DNA from 3 places in the Streptomyces sp. NPDC020731 genome. Region 2 is predicted to be linked to each of the others. Evidence: riboswitches for the same ligand, from Rfam matches in the RefSeq annotation. Region 2 holds a riboswitch; each other region holds the start of a gene.
The links. Region 2 has a riboswitch for cyclic di-AMP ahead of ACH4VX_RS15815 (transglycosylase family protein). Riboswitches for the same ligand answer to the same signal wherever they lie in the genome.
Positions count from the first base shown of each region.

Region 1: it holds a riboswitch for cyclic di-AMP, as region 2 does, so the genes downstream of both, ACH4VX_RS10130 (NlpC/P60 family protein) here and ACH4VX_RS15815 (transglycosylase family protein) in region 2, are expected to answer to the same signal.
Region 3: it holds a riboswitch for cyclic di-AMP, as region 2 does, so the genes downstream of both, ACH4VX_RS20790 (C40 family peptidase) here and ACH4VX_RS15815 (transglycosylase family protein) in region 2, are expected to answer to the same signal.

Region 1 covers NZ_JBIRTN010000005.1:252,015-257,626, forward strand. The annotation lists gene ACH4VX_RS10125 (hypothetical protein) at 316-669, shown strand; gene ACH4VX_RS10130 (NlpC/P60 family protein) at 725-1,900, opposite strand; cyclic di-AMP (ydaO/yuaA leader) riboswitch at 1,908-2,065, opposite strand; gene pcrA (DNA helicase PcrA) at 2,321-4,801, shown strand; gene ACH4VX_RS10140 (M23 family metallopeptidase) at 4,832-5,612, opposite strand, start outside.
Region 2 covers NZ_JBIRTN010000009.1:91,891-97,502, reverse strand. The annotation lists gene ACH4VX_RS15830 (nucleoside triphosphate pyrophosphohydrolase) at 1-496, shown strand, start outside; gene ACH4VX_RS15825 (cytochrome P450) at 715-1,998, shown strand; gene ACH4VX_RS15820 (transglycosylase family protein) at 2,197-3,192, shown strand; cyclic di-AMP (ydaO/yuaA leader) riboswitch at 3,398-3,566, shown strand; gene ACH4VX_RS15815 (transglycosylase family protein) at 3,571-4,287, shown strand; gene eno (phosphopyruvate hydratase) at 4,521-5,612, shown strand, end outside.
Region 3 covers NZ_JBIRTN010000013.1:21,221-26,832, reverse strand. The annotation lists gene pheS (phenylalanine--tRNA ligase subunit alpha) at 1-1,011, shown strand, start outside; gene pheT (phenylalanine--tRNA ligase subunit beta) at 1,011-3,551, shown strand; gene ACH4VX_RS20790 (C40 family peptidase) at 3,763-4,236, opposite strand; cyclic di-AMP (ydaO/yuaA leader) riboswitch at 4,240-4,442, opposite strand; gene ACH4VX_RS20785 (hypothetical protein) at 4,776-5,084, opposite strand; gene ACH4VX_RS20780 (ATP-dependent Clp protease proteolytic subunit) at 5,092-5,612, opposite strand, start outside.

The sequences.
Region 1 (5,612 bases), on a different contig from region 2:
CGGCGGTCCGGCGGCGGGGGTGCACAGGGGGAGCCGTCCGCCGCCGGACCTTCTCGGCGGTGGTGTCCGGTTGCCGCCCCTGGACCGGGCGGCGGTGGAGAGCCGGTCACCTGGGGGAGGACGCTAGGCCCGGCCGCGTGGTCCCGGTAACGGGTTGTGCGGAAGTGGCGTGAGCGGACCGTCGAGTGACCTCAAGTGACCAGGATCCCGTTCCGGCTTCGTCACCTTCACTCAGGGTGATGACCGATATGCCGGAGGAGCGGTGGATGAGGGCGCCGGAGTGCTACGAGGTGGCTGTGGCTAGGCTCCGGCCTCATGGACGTACTCATCCACCTCTTCGTCGGTCTGCACATCATCGGCATCGCGTCGCTCCTCGGTGGTTTCCTCACCCAGATGAAGGCGATGGGCCGGGGCACCGCCCGGTTCGTCCCCGCGATGCTGCACGGTGCGCTGACGATGCTGGTCACCGGTGTGGTCCTGGTCGGCCTCAACCAGGCCCAGGACTACTCCGTCGACAACATCAAGATCGGCGTGAAGCTGGCCCTGCTGATCGTGATCCTCGGCCTGGTCTATGTGAAGCGGGACGAGGAGAAGGTGGACAAGGGCCTGTTCGGCCTGGTCGGTCTGCTGACCACGGCGAACGTCTTCATCGCGGTGCTGTGGACCTGATGCCCTTCGCCCGGCGCCGCGTGTCGTAGCGCCGGGCGGCGTGTCCCCGGGCAGGTCAGGCGGGGCGCACCACGCTGTGGATCGAGGACTCGCCGTCGTAGTAGATCGACTCCTCGCGGACGTACGTGCCGGGCTTCGGCGCGTGGATCATCATCCCGTTGCCGATGTAGATGCCCACGTGGGTGACGTCGTCGTAGAAGAAGACCAGGTCACCGGGCTGGGCCTGGGAGACGGGGACCGTCGTGCCCGCGTCGACCTGGTCGTAGGTGGTGCGCGGGAGGGTGACGCCGGCGGCCTTCCAGGCGGCCTGGGTGAGGCCGGAGCAGTCATAGGAGCCGGGGCCTGTGGCGCCCCAGACGTACGGCTTGCCGATCTGCGCGCGGGCGAAGGCGAGGGCCTTCTCGGCCTTGGTGGCGTACGAGGAGCCGGTGGACGGCGCGGTGGTCGAGCCGGCGGATCCGGAGGTGCTGCCCGACGTGCCGCTGTCCTGCCGGGCGGCGGCCTTCTCCTGGGTCTTCTGCTGCTCCGCCTGCTGCTCGGCGAGCTCGGCGGCCTTGCGGGCGGCCTCCTGCTGCTTCTTCTCCTCGATCGCCGCGAGCCGCGCCTTCTCCTCGGCGGTCAGCTTCGACATCAGCTTGCGCGCGTCGGTGAGCTTCTTCTGGACGGTGGCCTTGGCCGTCTTCAGGTCGCCCTGGGACTCGGTGAGCGTCTCGAGGCTCTCGGTGGCCTCCTGGCGCTTCCTCATCGTCTCGGACTGCTGGGTGACGTAGTCGTCGACCGCTTCCTTCTGGCGGCCGGTCATCCGGTCCATCAGCTGGGACCGGTCGAAGAAGTCCTGCGGAGTGTCCGCGAGCAGGAAGGTCGCGGTGTCGGGGACACCGACGCCGGTCCGGTACTGGGCGGCGGCGAAGGAGCCCAGTTCCTCCCGCGCGTCGTTGAGCTTCTGGGTGCGCTTGGCCACGTCGTCGAGGAGGGTGCCGACCTGCTTGCGCTGCTTCGCGGTCTTCTCCTTGGCCGCGTTGTACTTGTCGGTCGCCGACTCCGCCTGGCGGTAGAGCTCGTCGACCTTCTTCTCGACCTCCTCCAGGCTGGGCTTGCCGTCGTCGGAGGGGGCGGCGCCCGCCGTCTGGGACAGCAGGGCCACGGAGGTCAGGGCGGCCGTGGCGAGGGCCGGGGTCCGTATGCCTGCCACGCGCGCGCCGGGGGTGCGCGACTTGCGGTGCGACGCCAAGGGAGGCGACTCCTTCCGATGCTCCGCCTACCGGGTTAGCTGTCGGGTTCGGGCGGGTGATTCGGAAGGGTTGCCCTACGGCCGCTCCGCGAGGGAGTGGGCCGATTCACCCCATGGTCTCGGTGGGTCCCCGGCTCCGGCTGCCGCGATCGGCAGGGACGGACTCGGCGGAGGCCGTGCGGCCCGGCGGGGTTCGCCGGTGGGGGTCGTACGGCCCGCCCGCACCGTAGCCAACTGGTGTGGCCCTTGTGAAGGTTGACGGGTGATATGCCCGATACATTTTCGTGACCTCACGTGTGGGGTCACTCAGGGTGAGGCAGTGGTTCTGGAGGGTGCACACCCTGCCCCGGCTGCCGGAAAGCGGGGATGTTCCCGGGGTGGCCCCGGGTTGTCGGTGGAGCGCCCTAGACTCGGAGAGCGATGAGCAGCCTCTTTGACGACAGCTTCCTGGCGGACCTCCAGGCCCGGCGGGGCCCCGCGGACGAGCCCCCGCCACCGCCCGAGGACGAGCACGTACCGGAGCAGATTCCGGACGACCTGTTCGGCGGGAGATTCGACGTGCCGCCGGACAGGGACGCCTACTACCGCGACGGCGCCCCGCGCCCGGTGATCGACGCCGCCGCGTTGCTGGAGGGGCTGAACGAAAACCAGCGTGCCGCCGTCGCGCACTCCGGCTCCCCGCTGCTCATCGTGGCCGGTGCCGGCTCCGGCAAGACCCGCGTGCTCACCCACCGCATCGCCCATCTGCTGGCCGAGCGGAACGTCCATCCGGGCCAGATCCTCGCGATCACCTTCACCAACAAGGCCGCGGGCGAGATGAAGGAGCGTGTCGAGCAGCTCGTCGGCCCGCGCGCGGGCGCCATGTGGGTCATGACGTTCCACAGCGCGTGCGTGCGCATCCTGCGCCGTGAGAGCAGGAAGCTCGGCTTCACGTCGTCGTTCTCGATCTACGACGCCGCCGACTCCAAGCGTCTGATGGCCCTGGTCTGCCGCGACCTGGACCTCGACCCCAAGCGCTTCCCGCCGAAGTCCTTCAGCGCCAAGATCAGCAACCTGAAGAACGAGCTGATCGACGAGGAGGACTTCGCCGCCCGGGCGGCCGACGGCTTCGAGAAGACCCTCGCCCAGGCCTACGCGCTCTACCAGTCGCGGCTGCGCGAGGCGAACGCGCTGGACTTCGACGACCTGATCATGACGACGGTCAATCTGCTCCGCGCCTTCCCGGACGTCGCCGAGCACTACCGTCGCCGCTTCCGGCACGTCATGGTGGACGAGTACCAGGACACCAACCACGCCCAGTACGCCCTGGTGCGTGAGCTCGTCGGCACCGCCGGGCACCCCGCCGGCGCACCGTCCGAGACCGAGGTCCCGCCCGCCGAGCTGTGCGTGGTCGGTGACGCCGACCAGTCGATCTACGCCTTCCGCGGCGCGACGATCCGCAACATCCTCCAGTTCGAGGAGGACTACCCGGACGCGACCACGATCCTGCTGGAGCAGAACTACCGTTCCACGCAGACCATCCTGAGCGCGGCCAACGCCGTCATCGAGCGCAACGAGTCGCGCCGCCCCAAGAACCTGTGGACCAACGCCGGCGCGGGCGCGCGGATCACCGGGTACGTCGCGGACACCGAGCACGACGAGGCCCAGTTCGTCGCCGACGAGATAGACCGCCTCACCGACGCGGGCGAGGCGAAGGCGGGTGACGTCGCCGTCTTCTACCGCACCAACGCCCAGTCCCGTGTCTTCGAGGAGATCTTCATCCGCGTCGGCTTGCCCTACAAGGTCGTCGGCGGCGTCCGCTTCTACGAGCGCAAGGAGGTCCGGGACGTCCTGGCCTATCTGCGGGTGCTCGCCAACCCCGAGGACTCGGTGCCGCTGCGCCGCATCCTCAACGTCCCCAAGCGGGGCATCGGCGACCGTGCGGAGGCCATGATCGACGCCCTCGCGCAGCGCGAGAAGATCAGCTTCCCGCAGGCGCTGAGGCGCGTCGACGAGGCGTACGGCATGGCCGCGCGGTCGTCGAACGCGGTCAAGCGGTTCAACACGCTGATGGAGGACCTGCGTACGGTCGTCGAGTCCGGGGCGGGCCCGGCGACGGTCCTGGAGGCGATCCTGGAACGCACCGGTTACCTCGCCGAGCTGCAGGCCTCCACCGACCCGCAGGACGAGACCCGGATCGAGAACCTCCAGGAACTCGCGGCTGTCGCCCTGGAGTTCGAGCAGGAGCGCGGCGAGGGCGAGTCCGTGGTGCTGTCCGACTTCCTGGAGCGGGTCGCCCTGGTCGCCGACTCCGACCAGATCCCCGACGAGGACGAGGACGGCTCCGGCGTCATCACCCTGATGACCCTGCACACCGCCAAGGGCCTGGAGTTCCCGGTGGTCTTCCTCACCGGCATGGAGGACGGCGTCTTCCCGCACATGCGCGCCCTCGGCCAGACCAAGGAGCTGGAGGAGGAGCGGCGCCTGGCGTACGTCGGCATCACGCGCGCGCGTGAGCGGCTGTACCTGACCCGGTCGACGCTGCGCAGCGCGTGGGGTCAGCCGTCCTACAACCCGCCCTCGCGGTTCCTGGAGGAGATCCCGGCCACCCATCTGGAGTGGAAGCGGACGGGAGCGAGCGCGTCCGTGTCCTCCGGTCCGGTGTCGGGAGTGGCGGCTTCGCTGTCGTCGTCCCGTTCCCGCTCGTCGGCGTCGGGCGCCTCAGGTTTCGCCACCCGGCGGACCGCGGAGAAGCCCGTGGTGTCGGTGGCGGTCGGGGACCGGGTCACCCACGACCAGTTCGGCCTCGGCACCGTGGTCGCGGTGAAGGGCACGGGTGGGAACGCGGAGGCGACGATCGACTTCGGGGACACCAAGCCCAAGCGGCTGCTGCTGCGGTACGCGCCGGTGGAGAAGCTGTAGCCGCGGGCCTCGACCCGTCGGGGGTTGGTCCTACGACGGGTCGAGGCCGTGGCTGCGGAACCAGGCGAGCGGATCGATCGCCGAGCCGCCGCCGGGGCGGACCTCGAAGTGCAGGTGCGGACCGGTCGAATTGCCGGAGTCCCCGGAGAAGGCGATCGGGTCGCCGGCCTTCACGGTCGTACCGGAGGCGACCTGGTAGCTGGAGAGGTGGCAGTACCACGTCTCCGTGCCGTCCTTCGCCGTCACGATCATCATGTTGCCGTAGGCGGAGTTGAGCTGCGTGCGCACCGTGCCGTCGGTGGCGGCCATCACCGTCGCGCCGTACAGGACGGGGAAGTCGATGCCGGTGTGGACGGACATCCAGTTGATGCCGGACTGGCCGTAGTAGGCGCTGAGGCCGTGCTGCGCGACCGGGAGCGCGAACTTCGGCCGCAGCCGCTCCTTGCGGGCCGCCTCCTGCGCGGCCGCCTTGCGGTCGGCCTCCTGCTGCGCCTTGAGGTCGATGCGCTCCTGGGTGCGGCTGGCCCGGTCGGCGAAGTCGTCGGCGCCGGCGGCGAGGCTCTCCAGCTGGGTGTCCAGCTTGATGTTGGCGGTGGACGGTTTCACCGGCTGGACGTCCGCCGCGGTCGTCGCCGTCTCCTGGCCGCCGTCGTCGGTCAGGTCGCCGACCGAGGCCGCGGCGATACCGGCGACACCCATCACGCACGCCGAGGGCACGGCCACCGTCAGCAGCGCGGAGCGCTTGGCGGGCGTACGGCGGCGGGAACGGGACCCGGCGCGTGAGGCCGCGCGCGGCGCCGGGGCGGGAACG
Region 2 (5,612 bases):
TGTCGAGGCCATCGAGGAGGGCGACCGGGACGAGCTGCGCGAGGAGCTGGGGGACGTGCTCCTCCAGGTCGTCTTCCACGCCCGGATCGCCGAGGAGCACCCGGAGGAACCGTTCTCCGTCGACGACGTGGCGGGGGGCATCGTGGCCAAGCTGATCCACCGGCATCCGCATGTCTTCGGCGGGGAGACGGCGGACACGCCGGAGGACGTCAAGGCGCACTGGCTGCGGACCAAGGCGGAGGAGAAGCGGCGCAGTTCGGTGACGGAGGGGGTGCCGCTCGGGCAGCCCGGACTGGCGCTGGCGGCGAAGCTGGGGTCGCGGGCGCGGACCGCGGGGCTGGACGTGCCGGTGCCGGTGGGGGAGGGGGTCGGTTACGAGCTGCTGGGGCTTGCGGTGTGGGCGGAGGCGGCGGGAGTCGATCCGGAGGCGGCCTTGCGGGCGGCCGCGCGGGTGTACCGCGATGCGATCCGTGCCGCGGAGGGTGGCGAGGGCTGAGAGCGGGGTGCGGCGCGGGAGGGTTTCTCGCCCCCGCCGTCCCGTCCCGTCCCGTCCCCCGGGGGCTCCGCCCCCGGACCCCCTCGCGCGGTTCCCCGCCCCCCTGAAGGGGCGCGGGGAACCGCGCGAACAACCACCACGCGCCCGCAGCCGCCCGACGGCCCCGGACACCCGAGCTGCCGCGCCGTCCTGCTCCCGTCGCCCGTTAGGGTCGCCGCATGCATGACCAGCCCACCCCTCCTGCTCCGCAGGGACCCACTCCCGAGTTGTTCAGCCGGGAGTTCGCCGCCGATCCCTACCCCGCCTACGCCTGGCTGCGTGAGCACGAGCCCGTGCGCAGGACGCGGCTGCCCAGCGGGGTGGAGGCGTGGCTGGTCACGCGCTACACCGACGCCAAGCAGACGCTCGCCGACAACCGGCTGTCCAAGAACCCCGCGCACCACGACGAGCCCGCGCACGCCAGGGGCAGGACCGGTATCCCCGGGGAGCGCCAGGCGGAGCTGATGACGCATCTGCTGAACATCGACCCGCCGGACCACACCCGGCTGCGCCGGCTGGTCAGCAAGGCGTTCACCCCGCGCCGGGTCGCCGAGTTCGCGCCCCGCGTGCAGGAGCTCACCGACGGGCTCATCGACCGGTTCGCGGACAGTGGCTCCGCCGACCTGATCCACGAGTTTGCCTTCCCCCTCCCCATCTACGCCATCTGCGACCTGCTCGGCGTCCCGAGCGAGGACCAGGACGACTTCCGGGACTGGGCGGGCATGATGATCCGTCACGGCGGCGGCCCGCGCGGCGGGGTCGCCCGGTCCGTGAAGAAGATGCGCGGCTACCTTGCCGAGCTGATCCACCGCAAGCGCGAGGCGCTCCCCGCCGAACCCGCCCCCGGCGAGGACCTCATCTCCGGCCTCATCCGCGCCTCCGACCACGGTGAGCACCTCACCGAGAACGAGGCCGCCGCCATGGCGTTCATCCTGTTGTTCGCCGGTTTCGAGACCACCGTCAACCTGATCGGCAACGGCACCTACGCCCTGCTCACCCACCCCGGACAGCGTGACCGCCTGCAGCGGAGCCTCGTCGCCGGGGAGCGCGGGCTGCTGGAGACCGGTGTCGAGGAGCTCCTGCGTTACGACGGCCCCGTGGAGCTCGCCACCTGGCGGTTCGCCACCGAGCCGGTCACCATCGGCGGGCAGCGCATCGCGGCCGGCGACCCCGTCCTCGTCGTACTCGCCGCCGCGGACCGGGACCCGGAGCGGTTCGCCGACCCGGACGTGCTCGACCTCGGCCGGCGCGACAACCAGCATCTGGGATACGGCCACGGCGTCCACTACTGCCTGGGCGCCCCGCTGGCCCGCCTGGAGGGCCGGACCGCGCTCGCCACCCTGCTGACCCGTCTGCCGGACCTGCGGCTCGCGGTGGAACCGGCCGAACTCCGTTGGCGGGGCGGGCTCATCATGCGCGGACTGCGCACGCTCCCGGTGGAGTTCACTCCTCCGCGGAAGTGACGGACGGAACCGCCGTCCGCCGTGCCCCCGAGCGGACCAGCGCAAACATGACGCGCTCTCAACTCTGTGATCTTCACGTGATCTGCGCGGCATGAACTTGTGACAAGTGATCGTCTGCGGATACGTTCACCCATCAAGTGCGGCACATCGGGTTCCACTCGCCGCGCCGGTCATTGCTGTCTTGTGAAAGGTCTCCGCATGCTCTCCGGGAACGGTCGGCACCGTCGCCCCCGCCAGGCTCCGGCTCTCCTCGTCGCGGCCGGAGTGACCGGCTCCGCCATCGCGATCCCGCTCCTCGGAGCCGGTAGCGCCAGCGCGGCCGACGGCGCGACCTGGGACCGGGTCGCCGAATGTGAAAGTGGTGGCTCCTGGAGCCAGAACACCGGCAACGGCTACTACGGCGGCCTGCAGTTGACCCAGGACGACTGGGAGAACTACGGCGGTCTGGACTACGCGACCAGCGCCGACCAGGCCAGCCGCGGCCAGCAGATAGCCGTGGCCGAGAGGATCCTCGCCCAGCAGGGGGTCGGCGCGTGGCGCACCTGCGGACTGACGGCGGGCCTCAGCCAGGGCTCGACGTCGGCCGACATCGACACGGGCGTGGCGGAGGACTCGACCTCGGACGCATCGGACTCTTCGGACTCGTCCGGATCATCGGAATCCGGGAATCCGTCTGTCTCGTCCTCTCCGTCGTCCGGCGCCAAGGGATCGGACGACGGAGAGGACGAGGCCGGTGAATCGGCCAAGCCCGGCAAGTCGAGCGACTCGGACGCGGATTCGGACAACGGCTCCGACGGCGGATCCGGCACCTCCCCCTCCGCCTCGGCCACTCCCAAGAGTGACGAGTCGGACAAGTCCGGGCAGGCCACCGGCTCTTCCGAGCTCACCGACGCCGAGGGCACCGGCCCCGGCCGCCATCGCGGCACCGGTGCCGAGGAGGGTGAGGCGGAGGACCGTACGTCGGAATCGTCCGGCCGGCACGCCTCGCGCGGCACCGACGCCTCGCGCGATGCCGCCGACGGCTCGTACACCGTGCGCACCGGGGACAGCCTCTCGTCCATCGCCGACTCCCTTGAGCTCGACGGCGGATGGCGGTCGCTCTATACCGAGAACGAGCAGGTCGTCGGCGTCGACCCGGACCTCATCCTGCCGGGTCAGGAGCTTGAGGTCGGGGTCGAACCGGGCGAAAAGTGACGCCCGAAAGGGCGTGTGTCCGGCGGTGGTTGACGTCATGATTCGCGGTGAATGTCCGGTTTAAAGGGCGTGAGAGATAGGTCTCAGAAGCCCTGATCGTCTTTGAATTTCCGCGGATCGCGTGTCTACGGTCGTGACCGCTCGCCACCGCGGGCCCCGGCTGCCGCCACGCCGAATCCTGCCAGTGGCAGCACGGGAACAGTCGTCGCGTCATGCGCCGTAGGCAGGAGCGGGGGACCCAAGGTAAGTGTCCTTTCCGGTGGTTGACACCGGATCGGGCTTGGGGTGAAGCCGCGTCCCGTGAGGGACGTGGCCGGGCAACTCAACCGGCCCGAACCCGACAGCTCACCTCGTAGGCGTCGGTGAGGGGATCCAACCATGCTGTTTTCCGGCAAGGGCAAGCACCGTCGTCCGTCCAAGGCCACCCGCGCGATCGCCGTCGCCGGTGTCGCCTCCGCCGCCGTCGCCGCCCCGCTGATGGCGGCCGGCACCGCCTCCGCCGCCACCGCCTCCGAGTGGGACGCCGTCGCCCAGTGCGAGTCCGGCGGCAACTGGTCCATCAACACCGGCAACGGCTACTACGGCGGTCTGCAGTTCTCCGCCTCCACCTGGGCCGCGTACGGCGGCACGCAGTACGCCTCCAGCGCCGACCAGGCCGGCAAGGCGCAGCAAATCGAGATCGCCGAGAAGGTCCTCGCGGGCCAGGGCAAGGGCGCCTGGCCGGTCTGCGGCACGGGCCTGTCCAACGCCGCCTACACCGGCTCCTCCTCGAACGAGTCCTCGAACGGCTCTTCGGCGGGCTCCTCGCAGAGCACCGGTTCCACCGAGACCCGTGAGACCGAGCAGAAGGCCTCCCGCTCCGCCGAGCGCCCGGCCGCCGAGCAGAAGACCGAGAAGAAGACCGTCACCACCCCGACCGGCGAGAAGGTCGAGAAGGGCGACGGCGAGTACAAGGTCGTCAAGGGCGACACCCTCAGCTCCATCGCCGCCGAGCGCGACGTCGAGGGCGGCTGGGCCGAGCTGTTCGAGCTGAACGACGACATCGTCGACGACGCCGACCTCATCTACCCGGGCCAGCAGCTGCACCTCAAGTAAGCGGCTGCCCCCTGCTCCCCGCCCCGGTGCGTCTTCCCCCGTACGCACCGGGGCGGGGTTTTTCACGGCCGGGTTTCCGGAAACCGCTTTGTTCCGTTCGGAAACAATTTACTCTCGGTTCTGTCCACGGGGCGGGCGACCGGCTGGCCGATCGCCCGGAGCCGGTTAGGCTCGGTCTCGCAAGACCCTCCGGGGTCCTGCTCACCCGCGTCACATCCATGAAGGAGATGCTCGTGCCGTCCATCGACGTCGTCGTAGCCCGGGAAATCCTGGACTCCCGAGGCAACCCCACGGTCGAGGTCGAGGTCGGCCTCGACGACGGCAGCACGGGTCGTGCCGCCGTCCCGTCCGGCGCCTCCACCGGCGCCTTCGAGGCCATCGAACTCCGTGACGGCGATGCCAACCGTTACCTGGGCAAGGGCGTCGAGAAGGCCGTCCTGGCCGTCATCGAGCAGATCGGCCCGGAACTCGTCGGCTACGACGCCACCGAGCAGCGCCTGATCGACCAGGCGATGTTCGACCTGGACGCCACCGACAACAAGGGATCGCTGGGCGCCAACGCCATCCTCGGTGTCTCGCTCGCCGTCGCCCACGCCGCCTCCGAGGCGTCGGACCTGCCGCTCTTCCGCTACCTGGGCGGCCCCAACGCGCACCTGCTGCCGGTGCCGATGATGAACATCCTGAACGGCGGCTCGCACGCCGACTCCAACGTGGACATCCAGGAGTTCATGATCGCCCCGATCGGCGCGGAGTCCTTCTCCGAGGCCCTGCGCTGGGGCGCCGAGGTCTACCACACCCTGAAGAAGGTCCTGAAGAGCAAGGGCCTGGCCACCGGCCTCGGCGACGAGGGCGGCTTCGCCCCGAACCTCGGCTCCAACCGCGAGGCCCTCGACCTCATCCTCGAGGCCGTCAAGGAGGCCGGCTACACCCCCGGCGAGCAGATCGCCCTCGCGCTCGACGTCGCCGCGTCCGAGTTCTACAAGGACGGCTCCTACACCTTCGAGGGCAAGACGCGCACGGCCGCCGAGATGACCGAGTACTACGCCGAGCTCGTCGACGCGTACCCGCTCGTCTCCATCGAGGACCCGCTGTTCGAGGACGACTGGGAGGGCTGGAAGGTCCTCACCGACAAGCTCGGTGACAAGGTCCAGATCGTCGGCGACGACCTGTTCGTCACCAACCCCGAGCGCCTCGCCCGCGGCATCGAGGAGGGCGCCGCCAACGCCCTGCTGGTCAAGGTCAACCAGATCGGCTCGCTGACCGAGACCCTGGACGCCGTCGAGCTGGCCCAGCGCAACGGCTTCAAGTGCATGATGTCCCACCGC
Region 3 (5,612 bases), on a different contig from region 2:
CTCGACGCGCTCCAGGAGGCCAAGGTCGCCCACACCGGCGGCACCTCCCCGCTGGCGCTGGCCAACCGAGAGATCGGCGCGTTGCCGCCGCACGCCAAGGCCGAGGCCGGCAAGCGCGTCGGCCAGGCGCGCGGTGCCGTGAACAAGGGCCTCGCCGCCCGCCAGACCGAACTCGAGGCCGAGCGCGACGCGCGCGTCCTGGTCGAGGAGGCCGTGGACGTCACGCTGCCCTACGACCGCGTCCCGGCCGGCGCCCGCCACCCGCTCACCACACTGTCGGAGCGCATCGAGGACGTCTTCGTGGCCATGGGCTACGAGGTCGCCGAGGGCCCCGAGGCCGAGGCCGAGTGGTTCAACTTCGACGCCCTGAACATCGGCCCGGACCACCCGGCCCGCGGCGAGGCCGACACGTTCTTCGTGGAAGGCCCCGAGGGCGGCACCGAGTCCGGTGTCGTGCTGCGCACCCACACCTCGCCCGTGCAGATCCGCTCGGCGCTCGACCGCGAGCTGCCGGTCTACGTGATCTGCCCCGGCCGCGTGTACCGCACCGACGAGCTGGACGCCACGCACACCCCCGTCTTCCACCAGGTCGAGCTGCTCGCCGTGGACGAGGGACTGACCATGGCGGACCTCAAGGGCACCCTGGACCACATGGTCCAGTCGCTGTTCGGCGCGGAGATGAAGACCCGGCTGCGGCCGAACTTCTTCCCCTTCACCGAGCCGAGCGCCGAGATGGACATGCTCTGCTACGTCTGCAAGGGCGCGTCCGTCGGCGACCCCGACCGGCCCTGCCGCACCTGCTCGTCCGAGGGATGGATCGAGCTCGGCGGCTGCGGCATGGTCAACCCGCGGGTGCTCACCGCCTGCGGCGTCGACCCGGAGAAGTACAGCGGCTTCGCCTTCGGGTTCGGCATCGAGCGGATGCTGATGTTCCGCCACAACGTCGAGGACATGCGAGACATGGTCGAGGGTGACGTCCGGTTCACCCGGCCGTTCGGGATGGAGATCTGATGCGGATCCCGCTTTCTTGGCTGCGGGAGTACGTCGACCTGCCGGCGACGGAGACCGGCCGTGACGTACAGGCCAAGCTCATTTCGGCCGGCCTGGAGGTCGAGACCGTCGAGCACCTCGGCGCCGACCTCAAGGGCCCCCTCGTCGTCGGCCAGGTACTGACCATTGAGGAGCTGGAGGGCTTCAAGAAGCCGATCCGCTTCTGCACGGTGAACGTGGGGCGGGCCAACGGCACCGGTGAGCCGCAGGAGATCGTCTGCGGCGCCCGCAACTTCGCCGTCGGCGACAAGGTCGTCGTGGTCCTCCCCGGCGCCACCCTGCCCGGCGGCTTCTCGATCAGCGCCCGCAAGACGTACGGCAGGACGTCCCACGGCATGATCTGCTCCGCCGACGAGCTGGGCATGGGCGACTGGGGGTCCCCCCGGACGGAGTCTGGGGGAGGCACGCACGGCATCATCGTGCTGCCGCCGGAGACCGAGGTCGCCAAGGACGCCATCGAGCTCCTCGAACTCGTCGACGAGGTCCTGGACATCGCCGTCACCGCCAACCGCGGCGACTGCCTCTCCCTCCGTGGCGTCGCCCGCGAGACCGCCATCGCCTACGGCCTGCCGCTGCGCGACCCGGCCCTCCTCGACGTGCCCGGCCCGAACGCGTTCGGCTACCCGGTGAAGGTGTCCGACCCGGCCGGCTGCGACCGCTTCACCGCCCGTACGGTGACCGGCCTCAGCCCCGAGGCGCGCTCCCCGATCTGGCTGAAGCGCCGGCTGCAGAAGGTCGGCATGCGCCCGATCTCGCTCGCCGTCGACGTCACCAACTACGTGATGATGGAGCTCGGCCAGCCGCTGCACGCCTACGACCGCTCCCTGGTCCAGGGCACCATCGGCGTGCGCCGGGCCGCCGAGGGCGAGAAGATCGTCACCCTCGACGGCGTCGAGCGCACGCTGCACGCCGAGGACCTCGTCATCACCGACGACCGCGGCCCCATCGGCCTCGCCGGCGTCATGGGCGGCGCCGACACGGAGATCGCGGACCACGGCGACACCGGGAACGCGACGAGTGACGTGGTCATCGAGGCCGCCCACTTCGACCAGGTGTCCGTCGCGCGCACCGCCCGCCGCCACAAGCTGTCCTCCGAGGCGTCCCGCCGCTTCGAGCGCGGCGTCGACCCGGCGGCCGCCGCCGCTGCCGCGCAGCGCACCGTCGACCTGCTGGTGCTGCTCGCGGGCGGCACCGCCGAGGCCGGCGTCACCGAGGTCGTCGCCCCGACCGCGCCGCACACCATCACCGCCCCGGCCGACCACCCGGACAAGGTCGCGGGCGTGGCGTACGGCCGCGAGACCGTCGTACGCCGCCTCCAGGAGGTCGGCTGCGACGTGTACGGGCAGGACGAGCTGATCGTCACCGTGCCGTCCTGGCGGCCCGACCTCACCGACCCGAACGACCTGGCCGAGGAGGTCATCCGGCTCGAGGGCTACGAGAACCTGCCCTCCACCCTGCCCAGGCCGCCCGCCGGCCGGGGTCTGACCGCCCGCCAGCGACTGCACCGCCGTATCGGCCGGGCCCTGGCCGGGGCCGGTTACGTCGAGGCGCTGAACTACCCGTTCGTCGGCGAGCAGGTCTTCGACCAGCTCGGCCTGGAGGCCGACGACCCGGCCCGCCGTGTCGTCAAGCTGGTCAACCCGCTCAGCGACGAGGAGCCCGCGCTGCGCACCACGCTGCTGCCGGGCCTGCTCGGCGCGCTGCGCCGCAACGACGGCCGGGGTTCGCACGACCTCGCGCTGTTCGAGACCGGCCTGGTCTTCCAGCCGCGCGAGGAGCAGCGGGTCGCCGCGAACCTGCCCGTCGACCGGCGGCCCAGCGAGGCGGACATCGCCGCGCTGAACGCCGCGCTGCCCGACCAGCCGCGGCACGTCGCCGTCGTGCTGACCGGCGCCCGCGAGCAGGCCGGCTGGTGGGGCAGGGGCCGCGCGGCCGACTGGGCCGACGCGGTCGAGGCCGCCCGGACCGTCGCCCGTGAGGCCGGCGCCGAACTGGGCGTCCGCAAGGGCCAGTACGGGCCGTGGCACCCGGGCCGCTGCGCCGAGCTGACCGTCACCGTCGACGGCGAGGACCGGATCATCGGCCACGCCGGCGAGCTGCACCCGCGCGTCCTGAAGACCCTGGGCCTGCCCGCGCGCAGCTGTGCGATGGAGCTGGACCTGGACGCCCTGGAGCAGGTCGGCGACGACACCCCGCAGGCGCCGGGCATCTCCACCTTCCCGGTCGCCACGCAGGACGTCGCGCTGGTCGTCGACGCGTTCGTGCCCGCCTCGGATGTCGAGGCGGCGCTGCGCGAGGGCGCCGGTGAACTGCTGGAGTCCATCCGCCTGTTCGACGTGTACGAGAACGCCGAGCAGCTCGGCGAGGGCCGCAAGTCCCTGGCGTACGCACTGCGGTTCCGTGCGACCGACCGCACGCTGACCGTCGACGAGGCGTCGGCGGCCCGCGAATCGGCGGTCACCCTCGCGGGCGACCGCACCGGGGCGGTCCTGAGGGGCTGATCCAGACCGTCGGGCCCCCTCGGCCGGCCCGTCCGGCGTTTGAGGACAAAGGGGGTCCGGGGGCGCAGCCCCCAGGGACGGGAAGGGGCGGCGGGGGCGAAAACCCCATGCCCGCCCCCGTCCGCCGCAGGGCCGACAACCACCGGGTTCCGGGGGGGGGGGGGGGGGGGGGGGGGGGGGGGGCCCCCCCCCCCCCCCCCCCCCCCCGCGGTCACCTCACCCGGCCGTACCAGACGCTGCGGGTCCAGATCTTCTGCAGGCGCACCACGTCCCCGGTCTTCGGGGCGTGCCAGATCTTGCCCTTACCCGCGTAGATGCCGACGTGGTAGACGTAGCTGCCCGAATGGAAGAACACCAGGTCTCCCGCCTTGCGGCTCTTGGCGGAGACGTGGCGCGTCTTGTTGTACTGCTGGGCGGCGGTGCGCGGCAGCTTCTTGCCCGCCTTCTTGAACGAGTACAGCGTCAGACCCGAGCAGTCGAACCTGTACGGCCCCGTGGCGCCCCACTTGTAGGGCGAGCCCTTCTTGGAGGCGGCGATGTGCAGCGCCTTGGTGGCCGAGGTCGCGGCGGCCGCCTCCGAGGCGGCTCCGGGGACCACGATGGAGCCGCCCACGGCGGCCAGGGTGAGGGCCGAGGCCGTGCCGGCCCGGGCCATGAGAGACGGGACACGATTGAGCGCAGTCATGCGCAACCCTTCGTCAGCCGCCTGTGAAGGATGACCTGTCGGATTCGGGCTGGCGAAGTTGCCCGGCCGCACACGTGCGGCTTCACCCCAAGGACTGCTCGGAACTGACGTCCCGGCGGCCCGTCGTGATTGGGTCCTCCACTCCTGCCGATCCACTCCTGTCGACCGGTCATCCGGGCGGCGGCAGGACTCGGCGTCCGCCCGGATCGCCCCGCCGCGGCGGCGGGGTCTTGTCGTCAGTCAGGGATCTTGGCTCATGACGCGATCGAAATCCCAACGGAACGTGGGATTTGTGTTGTTACTCACCACTCACCCGTTCGGGTGGACACCTCTCTGTTCGGACCTTCGCCGAGGCCCGGAGGAGCCGCGGACCAGGGATGAAAAGCACCGTTCCGGTCGTGCGGTACGTGCGTTGCGCAACTTCGAGGGCTCGAAAACAGCAGGTTCGTCTACGCCGGACGGGGGTACGCCGTTCGGTCCGTTTCAACCCCGGCCGGGGTGCACCGCCGGCCGGGGCCGCTGTCCGGCGCCCGCGGGCGTCAACTGCCGGGGTCCGGCGGCAGTGTGACCCTGGCCGTGCGCCGTTCGCCGTCCAGCGCCCGCAGGGCCCGGGCCAGCGTGCCGGAGTGCAGTTCGCTCTCGCCGCGCCGGTGCATCAGGGTCAGCGCGTCGCGCAGCGCGACGGCCTTGCCGACCAGCGCCTGAGCCGCGCGCAGTCCGCGGTAGGTGTCACCGCCCAGGGCCGGGTTGACCCGGCCGAGCAGGTCGACGGCCTCGAGGTAACGGTCGATCAGCTCGGCCTCCGCGCGGGTCAGCGCGGGCAGCGGCGGCAGCTCCGGTGGCAGCATCCGCGGCTCACCTCGTGCCGGTGACGGGGGAGGTGCTCCTGCGGCCGGGCACGATCCGGTCCGCCAGGCCGTACTCCACCGCCGCCTGCGCGTCGAGGACCTTGTCCCGCTCGACGTCCGCCCGGACCCGCTCCGCGGTGCGGCCCGTGTGCCGGACCAGGATCTCCCCCATCCGTGACCGGACACGGGTCGACTCCTCGGCCCGGATCACCGGATCGCCGGCCTGTCCCTCGACCGGCTCCGGGAGGGAGGGCTGACGGAGCACCAGACGGGAGCCGGGCAGCAGCAGTCGCTTGCCCGGGGTGCCGGCGGCCAGCAGCAGCGCGGCGGCGCCCTCCGCCCGGCCCAGGCAGACCGTCTCCACGTCGCAGGAGACGTGGCGCAGCGTGTCGTAGATCGCCGACATGGCGTGGAAGGAGCCGCCGGGGGAGTTGACGTAGAGCGAGATGTCCCGGTCGGGGGAGTGGTGCTCCAGGTACATGAACTGCGCCATGACGTCGTTGGCGGAGGTCTCGTCGATCTGTGTCC